Ruficoccus amylovorans: one gene and its partner. Each later gene encodes a partner of the first gene's protein in a complex. Links are inferred from orthologs where the notes say so. Each region holds a gene or a part of one and is shown on either strand. Other genes may lie near its edges.

Evidence for each region. Proteins that work in one complex are often made in the same cells at the same time.
Region 2: the proteins of trxA (region 1) and trxB are in contact, whole or in part, in a crystal structure (PDB 1F6M), measured with the Escherichia coli proteins. The link is inferred for Ruficoccus amylovorans from one-to-one orthologs.

The regions. Positions count from the first base shown.
Region 1 is NZ_JACHVB010000020.1:174,741-182,473, reverse strand. What follows is about bases 2,439-5,319. They hold trxA (thioredoxin), read left to right. Parts: upstream 2,439-3,654; coding sequence 3,655-3,984; downstream 3,985-5,319. Other genes in these bases: H5P28_RS07210 (YceI family protein), read right to left, coding at 4,961-5,319; H5P28_RS07215 (crossover junction endodeoxyribonuclease RuvC), read left to right, coding at 4,173-4,754; H5P28_RS07225 (hypothetical protein), read left to right, coding at 3,158-3,613; H5P28_RS07230 (hypothetical protein), read left to right, coding at 2,719-2,958; H5P28_RS07235 (segregation and condensation protein A), read left to right, coding at 2,439-2,541. In the rest of the region: H5P28_RS07240 (LPS assembly protein LptD), read left to right, coding at 1-1,329; more of H5P28_RS07235, read left to right, coding at 1,420-2,438; more of H5P28_RS07210, read right to left, coding at 5,320-5,581; H5P28_RS07205 (hypothetical protein), read right to left, coding at 5,613-6,422; H5P28_RS07200 (RNA polymerase sigma factor), read right to left, coding at 6,437-6,943; tRNA preQ1(34) S-adenosylmethionine ribosyltransferase-isomerase QueA, read right to left, coding at 7,041-7,733. UniProt on the Escherichia coli protein: Participates in various redox reactions through the reversible oxidation of its active center dithiol to a disulfide and catalyzes dithiol-disulfide exchange reactions.
Region 2 is NZ_JACHVB010000013.1:17,638-22,865, forward strand. Bases 2,426-5,228 are described here. They hold trxB (thioredoxin-disulfide reductase), read left to right. Parts: upstream 2,426-3,257; coding sequence 3,258-4,199; downstream 4,200-5,228. Other genes in these bases: H5P28_RS03240 (peroxiredoxin), read left to right, coding at 2,536-3,162; H5P28_RS03250 (hypothetical protein), read left to right, coding at 4,419-4,631; queC (7-cyano-7-deazaguanine synthase QueC), read left to right, coding at 4,767-5,228. In the rest of the region: H5P28_RS03235 (MGH1-like glycoside hydrolase domain-containing protein), read left to right, coding at 1-2,313.

The sequences.
Region 1 (7,733 bases):
ATCGAGCCAGACCGCTACTTCATCGAGTGGCGGCACAAGCAGTTCTCGCTCGACGACAACCTGGAACTGACCGCCTCCATCAGTTGGTGGAGCGATTCCGCGGTCGAGCGCGACTTCCGCGAGGGCCTGTTCGAGGACAACCAGCAGCCGGACAATTTCTTCGAGGCTACCTACAAGGGCGAAAACTGGTTCCTCAACGCCATCGCCCGCCTCCAGCCCAACGACTTCCAGACCGTGGCCCAGCGCCTGCCGGAAGTCCGCTTCGACCTCGTGCCGACGGAGATCTTCGACACCGGCCTGTACCAGCGGCTTGATGTCAGCTACGCCACGTTGCAGGAAAATTCGCCCACTGGCTCCTTCAACACCCTGAACAGTAACCGAATCAACGGCTACTACGGCGTGCATTACCCCATCGCCGCGAGCGACTGGCTCGTCATCACACCGGTGGCCGGGGTCATGGCTACGCACTACGCCGTCACTCTCGGCAACTCCGGCAGCTACACCCGCGTGCTGGGCGAGTTCGGGGTGGATGTGGACCTGAACGCCGTCGGCGTCTGGGACTACCAGAACGAGTTCTGGGAGATCGATGGCCTGCGCCACTATCTCCAGCCGACCGTCCAGTACCGCTACGTTCCCGCCGCGCAGTCCGGCGACACCCTTATTCCGCCCATCGACCGCCTGGCTTCGTTTGAAACCTACTTGGAGCCGCTCGGCCTGGCCAACAAGCGCAACATCGACGACCTTTACGAGGAGAATACGATCCGCGTCGGCGTGCAGAATCTTTTCCAAACCCGCGACCCCGAATACGGCTCGCGCGACCTTTTTGCGGTCGATCTGTACCAGGAGTTCCGCTTCTCCACCGCCCCGGCCCAGCCGGCCCGTTACGGTCAGCCCGCCGAGCCCGCCGAGCAGGATTACTCGGATACCTACGCCATTATCCAGTTCATGCCCGCCTACTGGGTCCAGTTCAGCACCCTGCTGCGCGTGAACCCGAACAAGCTCAACCTCGATGAAATCACCTCCGGGGTGCGCTTCACCGACGGCGAGGAGTGGACGGCCTTTTTCGGGAACAACTACGTCACCGACGTGGTTGGGAACGACATCAACCAGTTCCTGCTTGATGTGCGCTACCGGCTCGACAGCCGCAACCTGCTCGGGGCCTACTGGACCGTCGATGCCGACCTGGGCGAGCTGACCGAGCAGGCTTACCTGTGGGAAACCATGCTGGGCCGCTCCTGGGAAGCCACCTTCGCCATCATCCACACCTCCGGTTCCACCCGTCAGAACGGTTTCCGCTTCCAGGTCAGCTTCAGCCTCGTGAGGATTTGACAAGCGCCGCCGGTGCCGCCTCATTGTATTTCCTGAAAAGAGTAGGGCGGCGCCGGGGAATCCCTTCCTGAGCACGCCCGCCCACCAGCCATGACGACGCCCGCCGAGCACGCCGAAGAACAGGACGCCCTGCTGCCCAGCCGGGAGATGGCCATCCGCCTGCCTGTGTTCGAGGGGCCACTGGACCTGCTGCTCTTTCTCATCCGCAAGAACGAGCTGGATATTTACGACATCCCCATCGAGGAAGTCACCCACCAGTACATGGGCGTGCTGCGGGAGATGGACGAGCTTAACCTGGAAGTCGCGGGCGAATTCTTTGTCATGGCCGCCACCCTGATGTACATCAAGAGCCGCATGCTTCTGCCGGTCAACGATCAGGAGGCTCAGCCCGAGGAAGAAGCCGAGGAGGCCGACCCGCGTTGGGAACTGGTCGAGCAGTTGCTCGAATACAAGCGCTTCAAGGACGCCGCCGAACAGATCCGCCAACTGGTTGAGCAGCAGCAGGACTTCCTGCCCCGGCTGTTTTCGGCCAAGGAGGAGGAAGTCGCCCCGCGCCCGGTCAAGAACAGCGACCGCATCGAGCTGTGGAACGTCTTCAACCTCGTGCTGCGCCGCCTGGCCGAGAAAATCGTCCAGGGCGAAATCCGGGACGAGCAGGTCACCGTCTCCGATCGGATGGAGTACATCCTCAACAAGCTGTCTGACACGCCGGAGTTTCTCTTTACCGAGCTGTTTGAGCCGGGGCAAAAGATCACCGTCCCGCTCATTGTGGCCTCGCTGCTGGCCGTGCTGGAGCTGACCCGCCTGAAAAAACTCACCGTCGAGCAGGAGGAGCTTTTCGGGGACATCCGTTGCTTCGCCCGCCCGGAGGAGGACGAGCCACCTCCGCTCCCCGACGAGGAAGACGAGCCCGACACAGCCTCCGTGAGCACCGGGGCGGCCGCTGTCAGCGCGGCAGTGGAGTCGGCTGATGAGGGGGACGAGTACGAAGAGGATGACGACGGCGAGCCCTGGGACAAGGATGCCTTCGCCGCCGATTTACCGGAGGCGGAAACACCCGAGGCGTCAGAAAGTCTTTCCGAATCAGCAGACGTAGAAACCGACGCCGGGGCAGACGAATTTGGCGACGGGGAAGACCCGTTCGAAGCCGATGAGGCGCTGGATGATGACGACGCGCATGCGGGTGACGAAGGGGAGAACCCGCGCCGCTGATCCGCGAATGTAACCCGGCGCTTGCCTTTTTACGATTAAGCGGCACGTTTCAGACTGTCAGAGGATTTCAGGAAATCCACAGTCGCACTGGCTAATTGTTGTCTTCTATCTTCAGTATCTAACCATTAAAAATCAGCCATTTAGCCATTTAACTCATTAGCCATCCTGACTTTTATTATGGAACGCAAGGAACAGAAGATCACGGGCCTGCTTGGCATCGGGCTGGATAATAAGGACGGGCACAAGCGCGTGACCCAGGCCGATAAGTTCGCCATCGTTGGCGGCTCAGCCGAGACGCACGAGCGCATGACCGAAACCGTGATGAAGACCTTTGAAGACCTCAAGCGCCGGGGCAAGGAGCTGGAGGAGGCCGACCACCGCGAAGTCGCCGACCTGATCCAGAAGCACTCCCAGTAAGGGAGGCGTCCGGGCTTGCCGGGCGGAGGAAATGTCCGGCGCGGGTGGGGCTGTTTAGGTTACTTGGACAAAATACTCGCATTGCATCTCTTGGCGCTTTTTGTCCGCGTATCTTAAGTTTCCGCAAGTTCCTGCCGGTGACTATTCTCAGTCAGGCGCTTGACTTTACCCGGCGAACGCGAACAATCCGTGTTTACGCATGAGCGACGAAGAAAAAAAGGATACCCCGCCCCCGGCTCAGGAAGCGGCGCATACACCGCCCCCCGCCGATAACGATAAACCGGCCGCCCCCGCCGAAAAGCCTCAGTTTAAGGTGACTCGCTCGCCCTTTACCGCCAAGGCTCCCGGTGCCGAGGGTGCCGTTAAGCTGCCGACCCCGCCCAAGCCGGTCACTGGAGCTCCCAAGCCTCCGTCGCCGGTTGCCGGGGCCCCGAAGCCGCCTTCACCGTCACCGGTCGCGGCCAATACAGCTGCCAAGCCTGCAGCGCCCGTTTCGCGTCCTAAGCCTTCAAAGCCCGTGCCGAAGGCACGCGCCGCCGACCCCGTCGTCGCGGAAGGATCTTCCGTCAGCGCGCTGGGACTGGCCGTTGACGCCGTTTGCGCGGTCGTGGCTGTGGTTTTTGCCGCGCTGATTTTTGTCAGCATGAAAGGTTAGCCCTCATCGCCCGACTAAGCCCCTGTTAATATTCTCATCTTATGGCATCCGAAAAGATTCAAAACCTCGATAACGATAGCTTCGACGCCACGGTCACTGAGGCGTCCACGCCCGTTCTGGTGGACTTCTGGGCCCCGTGGTGCGGCCCCTGCAAGGCCATCGCCCCGATCCTGGAAGAACTCGCCGGGGAGCTGGACGGCAAGGTCAGCATCTGCAAGGTGGATGTGGACAGCAACAGCGAGCTGGCTGGCAAGTTTAACATCCGGGCCATCCCGACCATCCTGATTTTCAAGGGCGGCGAAGTCGTCGATCAGGTCGTGGGCATGACCAGCAAGGCTGATCTTTCGAGCAAGCTTCAGGCCCAGCTCTAAAGCCTGCGCACGAAGAACGGAACGTTTTTAGGCATTTCCGTTTGGGTGTGATCCCGACTTGAGCTTCGGTCTATTTTTCAACGGCGCATGGAAAAGTCCATGCGCCGTTTTTGTTTTGGCCGCGGGGCGGTTTTGGGCTTTGCTCCCAGCGGTCTTTGTCGGGTAAAAGCAGAGCTTAATTTCTAATCATGGCACGCAAATCCAGCCGCAACCTGTGGACGGCCAAACTGACCGGCAAACCTGTTCCCGGGGCATCTTCCGCCCCTGTGACGGACGTTCGGCGCGTTTTCGCGGGCGTGGTCCTTGGGATTGACCCGAGTTTGCGCGGGACGGGGCTGGCCCTGGTGGAATTCGCCCCCGGCAAGCAGCCGCGCCTCTTGGCCAGCGAGACCGTGCGCAACCGTCCGAAGCTTGGATTCGCGGAGTGTCTCGGGGTGATAGCACACCGGGTAAGTGTCATGCTGGAGCATGACAGGCCACCGGTCTGCGTGGCGCTGGAGCAGACCATCTACGTGCAGAACTTCCAGACTGCGCAAATCCTCGGCGCGGCACGCGGGGCAGCCATCGCCCCCGCTGCCATGCGATCCCTCCCGGTTTTTGAATACGCGCCGTTACGGATCAAGCAGGCGGTGGTCGGGGCCGGACGCGCCAGCAAGGAACAGGTCGCAAGCATGATGCGCCACCACCTGCAACTGCTGGCCGAGTTGCCCTCGGACGAATCCGACGCCGCCGCCACCGCCTGCTGCCACGCCTGGACCTGGCACGGCTGATTTTACTTTGAAAATAGAACGATAGAATAACGGTCGCCCGCGAAGCCACGCGAAGAGTCGCCAAGAGAATATGAAAGGGAATTTCTTCGTGCCCCTTCGCGTCGCTTCGCGGGTAATCTCATAAACAAACAGAGCCCGGACCAGTGTCCGGGCTCTGTGAAAAAACGGGAAAGAGCGGGATTGTCCGCTCGGAGTATGCCGAGGCTTTACTTGGTGGGGTTCGGTCCCTTGGAATCCACGATATTGTGGTGGCCCTGAATGCTCAGCGAGATGGAGACATCGTCACCCACGACGGGTCCGCCAGCGGTCAGGCCCCAGTCGGAGCGCTTGATCTCGGTGGTGGCTTCCCAACCGTTGATAAGCAGGCCCTGATAATGGCCGACGCCTTCCTGCTGGCCGAGGTACTTGACCTTGAGCACGACGGGCTTGGTCACACCAAGCATGGTCAGGTCGCCGGTCACGTCATAGGTGTCGGCACCGGTCTGCACCCACTTCGTGCTCTGGAAAGTGATCGTCGCGTACTTGGCGATATCGAAGTAATCCGCCGACTCCAGGTGATCGTCGCGCTTGGTGTTACTCGTGTCGATGCTCTTGGCCTGGATGGTGGCGTTGACCGTGCTCTTGGTCATGTCAGCGTCATTGACACTGATTTCGCCGGTAAACTCGGTGAACTTGCCCGGAACCTGGTTCAGAAAGTGCCGGACCTTGAAGCTGACCTCCGAGTGATTCGGATCGATCTGGAAGATCGTGTTGGCGGCCTGGGCCGGGACGGCCACCAGCGAGCCAATGCCAAGTGCGAGGAGTGAGAGGATGGTTTTTTGTGTCATGTGGTTCAGTTTAGTTAGATGATCGGCGAACTTAAAGCAGGTCCTTCATTTCTTCAACTGGTCCGCGCACAATTAAAACGCAAAGATTTTTGCTGCCCCGCCACACGAGCATGGCCAGGTCATTGCGCTGGATCACGACCGGGGTTCCGTCGGCGGGGACGTGGTTTCCGGCCAGGGTGGGATCGAGCAGGTAGAGGCAGAAGGTCTGGTCGCCCTTCATCTCGATAAAGCTGATCGTGGTGTCGCGGAAGGTGAAGCTGCCAAAGCCGACCTCGGCCAAGGCGTCCACCTTGGGCGGCAACGGGCCGGGGGAGCGCAGCCCGGAGGCATCCAGCAGGCCTCGAATCTGGTCCAGATCGGTAGAGTTCTGGGCGGGCTTGGGGTCCTGCTCAAAGTGCTCTCCGATACGATCGTAGATCTGGTCCAACTCGGGCTCGGCGTCCACCGGGTTGGGGTCGAGCAGGACGAGCCCGAAGCCGAGAAAAATGACGACAGTGGCGGCGGCGGAGAGGATGGAGGAGCGCTTCCACCAGGGACGCTGGCCAGGAAGAATACCTCCGGAGGACGGTTGCTCAGGGGAGGGCTGGCCGGGCGCGGGAAAGGGGATCGTCTTGGCAGCAGGGTCGAGGGCGAGAAGCTTGGCCTTGAGGTCGGCGGGGGGCTCGATGGAGTTGAGCTTGCCGGAAAAAATTTCATCGAAGTTCTGCTCATCCTCGAACCACCGGCTCAACTCAGGGTCGCTCGCGGCCAAGGCGAGGGCTTCGCTAAAGGCAGCATCGTCCGCATCGGGCATATCTGCCCGGTAGGCGCTGAGGATGGCTTTGGCTTGTGAAGTGTCCATGTGGCGAAGGTGAATCAGGAGGCGGTGCTGCTCAGGAGAATGTTTTTCAGTTGGGCTTTTCCCCGCGAGAGCCGGGACATGACCGTGCCGATAGGGATGTCCAGGGTTTCGGCGATTTCCTTGTAGCTGAGGCTCTTGAGATAGAAGAGGGTGAGCGGGGCGCGGTAGGCTTCATCGACTTGCTCAAGGGCGTCGAGGGCGCTCTGGCTGTCGAGGGTGCGGGCGATGCCGGGCTCGACGGACGGGGCTTCAAGTTCGAGAATGTCGTTTTCCTGAGGAGTAACATGAGCCGCTCGCCGGCGCAGGCGCAGAAACTCCCGGTACAGCGTGGTGAAGAGCCAGGACTTGACCTTTGAGGAGTCGCGCAGGCTGTCTCCTTTTTCCGCGTAAATGACGAAAGTCTGCTGGGTGAGATCGGACGCTTCATGTTCATTTTTCGCCAGACTGTAAGCGAAACGGTAGAGCGGAGTGTAATAGGTCTCCACCAGATCGCTGAAGTTCAAGTTGGCGTGATCAGACATGAGAGGCAAAACAGCTCAGGTATATTCCTGAGTTTGGCAAGATTTTAGCAGTATTTGGCAGAGTGTGAAAACTATGTAAAGCCTGAGCCGCCGAAACTTAACCCCGAATAAACATAGCGTCACCGTAGCTGTAGAAACGGTATTGTCTGTCAATAGCTTCGGCGTAGAGCTCTTTCAACCATTTAATCCCGTCAGTGCTGCCGGGCGTGAGAAATGCCGAGACCAGGCACAGCAGGGTCGAACGCGGAAGGTGGAAGTTTGTGATGAGCCCCTCGGCGCTGTGGCAGGTGTCGGGTGGATAGATAAAAAGCCCGGCCTCGCCGATAAAAGTCTCATCCTCTCCGGTTGCAGGTGCCTTGCGGATAAAGTCCTCGCAGGCGCGCAGGCTGGTCGTGCCCACGCAGATACGCGGCCCGGGCTGCGTGGTGCTGTCGCTTCCGGCCAGGGCGCGGCGGGCGTCAGCGGGGATTTCGTAAAGCTCGTGGTGGATGAGGTGGTCCTCGATCCGGTCGGTTTTGATGGGCTGAAAGGTGTCCAGCCCGACGTGGAGGCGCACGTCGTAAAAGGTCGCCCCGTCGGCTTCCAGCCGGGCCAGAAGCTCCGGCGTGAAGTGCAGCCCGGCGGTGGGGGCCGCAGCGGCGACCTTGTGTCGCTCGTCCGCGTAAACGGTCTGGTAACGTTCCTCGTCGAGGCGACGCAGGGATGGGTCGGCCTCGCGGGTACGCTCAATGTAAGGGGGCAGGGGAACCTCTCCGATGCGGTCGGTCAGCGCGATCACGTTGTCTGCGCT
Region 2 (5,228 bases), on another replicon or contig:
AAAAGCCTCTACAAGTACCCGCAAGCCGCCTACCCCTACGAGCACCTGCTGGCCGAGAACGCCCGCCGGGGCCGCAACCAGCCCGAGTTCGAGTTGCTCGACACGGGCGTTTTCGAGAGCGACCGCTACTTTGACGTTTTCGCCGAGTACGCCAAGGCCGCCCCGAATGACCTTTTGATCAAAATCACCGTGGTCAATCGCGGCCCGGACGCCGCTCCGCTCCACCTGTTGCCAACCCTGTGGTTCCGTAATACCTGGAGCTGGGGTTGCTCGCACGAGGGCTGCACGCCCAAGCCCCGCATCGCGCAGTCCGGCCCCCGCTGTGCCGAGGCCCACCACGACGAGTTAGAGTCCTTCATTCTGGAAACCGAGGAAGAGCCGGCTGACTGGCTCTTTACCGAAAACGAGTCTAACAACGAAAAGCTCTTCGGCTCGTCCAACGCCAGCCCCTTCACCAAGGACGCCTTCCACCACCTGCTGTGCGCGGGCGAGACCGACGCCGTCAACCCCGACGCCCACGGCACCAAGGCCGCCCCGCACTTCCGGCTCACGCTCAAGGCCGGGGAAACCCGCACCCTGCGCCTGCGCCTCAGCCTGAAAGACAAGCGTCCGCCCAAGCCCTTCGGACCGGAGTTCGAGCGGGCCTTCAAGACCCGCATCCGCGAGACCGACGAGTATTACCGCGCCATCATCGGCGAGGACGGCCTGCACCCGCACGAGGAGCAGGTCATCCGGCAGGCCTACGCCGGGCTGTTGCACAGCAAGCAGTTTTACCACTATGTGGTCAAGGACTGGCTCGACGGCGACCCCGGCGAGCCCCCGCCCCCGGAGTCGCGGCAACACGGGCGCAACGCCGAGTGGACAAACATCTTTTGCCGCGACGTCATCTCCATGCCCGACAAGTGGGAGTACCCGTGGTTCGCGGCCTGGGACCTGGCCTTCCACATGATCCCGTTCGACAAGATCGACCCGGACTTCGCCAAGAAGCAGCTCATCCTCATGCTACGCGAGTGGTACATGCACCCCAACGGCCAGATTCCCGCCTACGAGTGGAACTTTTCCGACGTGAACCCGCCCGTCCACGCCTGGGCCGTCTGGCGCGTTTACAAGATGACGGGCCGCCGCGGCGCGCGCGACCTGGACTTCCTCGCCCAGTGCTTTCACAAGCTGCTCATCAACTTCACCTGGTGGGTCAACCGCAAGGACCCGCACGGCAAAAATCTCTTCGCCGGGGGCTTCCTCGGGCTGGATAATATCGGGGCCTTCGACCGCTCCAAGCCCCTGCCCGACGGCTACCACCTGGAGCAGGCCGACGGCACCGCGTGGATGGCTTTCTTCTGCTCGACCATGCTCTCGATCTCCCTCGAACTGGCCGCCAACGACCCGGCCTACGAGGGCGTGGCCTCGAAGTTCTTCGAGCACTTTGTGGCCATCGCCGAGGCCATGAACACCCTCGGCGGCACCGGTCTGTGGAACGAGCAGGACGGCTTCTACTACGACATGCTCCAGGCCGACGGCACCACCATCCCGATGGCCATCCGCTCGATGGTCGGCCTGCTGCCCATCTGCGCGGCCGAAGTGCTCCAGGTCAACACCATCGAAAAGCTCCCCCGCTTCAAGAAGCGCCTGCAATGGTTCCTCACCCACAACGAGGTTTTCTCCAAGGAAATGTCCTGCCTGGAGTTCGAGGGCGGGCGGCACGAGGACCCCAAGCTCATGCTCGCCATCCCCTCGCGCCCGCGCCTGGAGCGGGTGCTGCGCTACCTCTTCGACGAGAACGAGTTTCTCTCCCCCTACGGCCTGCGCTCGCTTTCCAAAGTCCACCGCGACAACCCGTTCCGGCTTAACTACCACGAGAAGGACTTCAGCGTCTCCTACCAACCGGCGGAGTCCGACAGCGCGCTCTTCGGCGGCAACTCCAACTGGCGAGGCCCGATCTGGTTCCCGGTCAACTACCTGCTGATCGAGGCGCTGGAAAAGTACCACCACTACTACGGCGACGACCTCAAGGTCGAGCTGCCCACCGGCTCCGGCAACTGGGTCAACCTCCAACAGGCCGCCGCCGAACTCTCCCGCCGCCTGTGTGCGATCTTCCTGCCCGACAAGCACGGCGACCGGCCCGTCCACCGGCTCCACGCCGGGCAGTACCGTGACAAGCACTTCCGCGACCTGGTGCTTTTCAACGAGTACTTCGACGGCGACAACGGCCGGGGCGTCGGTGCCTCCCACCAGACCGGCTGGACTGGCCTCGTGGCCAAGCTGCTGGAGGATAAGTGCCGCCACAAGCGCGCCGACGCCCAGCCACAGCCCTGAGTAACCATGTCCCTTGCATTATCACCGGAGAATTTTATGCCGATGCCCGCGATTCGTCCGGTAGGCTTTTGGCCGACTCGCTATAGGCTGCGCCTATCGTAGTCATAATAGAATAGACTAGGCAGATGTCTTCCCCGGCTTGACAGCGGGAGCAAGCCGGATTCGATGTTGGGCTTCGGTCGGCACCAACCGCCGCCACTTCATACCAATACGCATATAGACATGTCAGTTCTAGTAGGAAAAAAAGCTCCGAACTTTAACGCCGCCGCCTGTGTCAAGGGGCAGATCGTCGAGAACTTCACCCTCGACCAGTTCCTGGGGGACAAGTACGTGGTCCTGTTCTTCTACCCGAAGGACTTCACCTTCGTGTGCCCGACCGAGCTGATTGCTTTCCAGGACGCGCTCGGCCAATTCGAGGAGCGCAACGTGCAGGTCATCGGCTGCTCGACCGACACCGAGCAGTGCCACTGGGCATGGGTCAACACCCCGCGCAAGCAGGGCGGCATCGAAGGGGTCGAGTACCCGATCGTGGCCGACACCAACAAGACCATTTCCTCGGCCTATGACGTGCTCACCGGCGACTACGACATCGACGTGGACGGCAGCCTCGTGGCCAGCGGCGAACTTGTCGCCTACCGCGGCCTGTTCCTGATCGACAAGGAAGGCGTCGTGCGCCACCAGATCGTCAACGACCTGCCGCTGGGCCGCAGCATCGCCGAGGCCATCCGCATGGTGGACGCGCTCCAGCACTTCGAGCAGTTCGGCGAAGTCTGCCCGATGAACTGGGAAAAGGGCAAGGAAGCCATGAACGCCACCCACGAAGGTGTGGCCGAGTACCTCAGCAAATAACCATTTAACGGCCCGCCCATACGCGGCGCTAATGCCCCGCGGGGTGGGCCGTTTTTCCTTTCCAATTCTTCCCCCAAAGCCCTTAAATTCGCATCATGGAAAACGTCATCATCATCGGGACCGGCTGCGCCGGCCTGACCGCCGCCATTTACGCCGCCCGTGCCAACCTGGAGCCGCTCGTGATTGAGGGCACCCAGCCCGGCGGCCAGCTCACCACCACCTCCGAGGTGGAAAACTTTCCCGGCTTCCCCGAGGGGATCGACGGCTACACCCTGACCGATAACATCCGCAAACAAGCCGCCCGCTTTGGGGCGAAGTTTGCCAGCGACGTGATCGGGTCCGTCGAACTCAAGGGCGACGTAAAAATCCTCAAGTCCTCCGGCAAGACCTACGAGACCCGTACGCTCATCATCGCCACTGGCGCCCGCCCGCGCCTGCTCGGCATCCCCGGCGAACAGGAGATGTACGGCGGCAAGGGCGTTACCACCTGTGCCACCTGCGACGGTGCCTTCTACCGGGGCATGGAGGTGATCGTGGTTGGCGGTGGTGACTCGGCCTGTGAAGAGGCACTTTTCCTCACCCGTTTCGCCAGCAAGGTCACCATCCTGCACCGCCGCGACGAGTTCCGCGCCTCCAAGATCATGGCCGATCGCACCCTCGCCCACGACAAGATCGAGGTCCGCTGGAACACGGTCCCCGAGGAAGTCCTCGCGGATGAGTCCGGCAACATGCGCGCCGTGCGCGTCAAGGACGTCAAAAGCGGCGCAGTCTCCGAGATCGAGGCCAAGGGCTTCTTTATCGCCATCGGGCACATCCCCAACACGGCATTCCTGGGCGACGAAATCCCCACCGACGAAGACGGCTACATCGTCTCCAACCACGCCAGCGGCGTGCACACCGAGATCGAGGGCGTCTATGTCGCCGGTGATTGCTCGGACCACGTTTACCGCCAGGCCATCACCGCCGCCGGGATGGGCTGCCGCGCCGCCATCTCCGCCGAGCGCTACCTGACGGACAAGTTCGGCGTCGGCGCGTAAGCGACCGGTCCCAAGTAGCTTTGAGGGTTATACGAGAGGGTGTTTTTTCAAAAAACACCCTCTCTCGCTCTCACCCAAAACGTTTGAGACGGAACTTCGTTCCTTCGCAAGAACCGTAAAGCTTCAACCCTGGAGAGAAGCGGTATGATGATGTCCAGTGCGGCTACGCGCCGCAAATTTGGTTTGTGCCAGTGACAGAGCCTGCCCATGCTCGCCGCCATGTTCAACAAAATGGTCCTCGCTCTCTTCCCGGTTTGCCTGCTCGCGGGCTGCGCACAATTTGAAAAAAACGTCGAAGCCGACGAAAACGCTCCCAAGGTCCAAACCCTCGACGCCAACCAGTCGCAGCAAGTGGAAGACTGGGCTGGCAACGGCCAGATCAACGCCTACGAGGCCGAGCAGATGCAGGAGTCGATCAACGGCGGGCAATAAGCTTCGCCGCGCCACAGGATCGCCCTCGCGTTTATCATCGACTCGGGGGCGATTTCCGGCACGATACGTTCTTCCCTGCTAGGAAATTCCCAGGGGCCGGGCGGCACGGATGCCGCCCGCACACTGAATTTCACCATGAATGCGATAGTAGTTTATTCCGGCGGTCTGGACTCGACCGTACTTTTATATGAGCTGTTGAAAAACGGCCACGAGGTGGCCGCGCTCTCCGTCAACTACGGCCAGCGCCACGACAAGGAGATCACCTGCGCCGCCGCCCTCTGCCAGCTGCTCGGGATCGAGCATCGGGTGGCCGACCTGAGCGGCGTCGTCAGCCTGCTTGGCGGCTCCAGCCTGACCGATCCGGCCATCGCCGTGCCCGAGGGGCACTATGCGGAGGAGTCGATGAAGCAGACCGTCGTCCCCAACCGCAACATGATCCTGCTTTCCCTCGCGGCGGGCTGGGCCATTTCCCGCAAGGCCGATTGCGTCGCCTACGCCGCCCATGCCGGGGACCACGCCATCTATCCCGACTGCCGGGAAGAGTTCACCGACGCCCTGGACAAGACCATCCGCATGGCCGACTGGCACGAGGTCTTC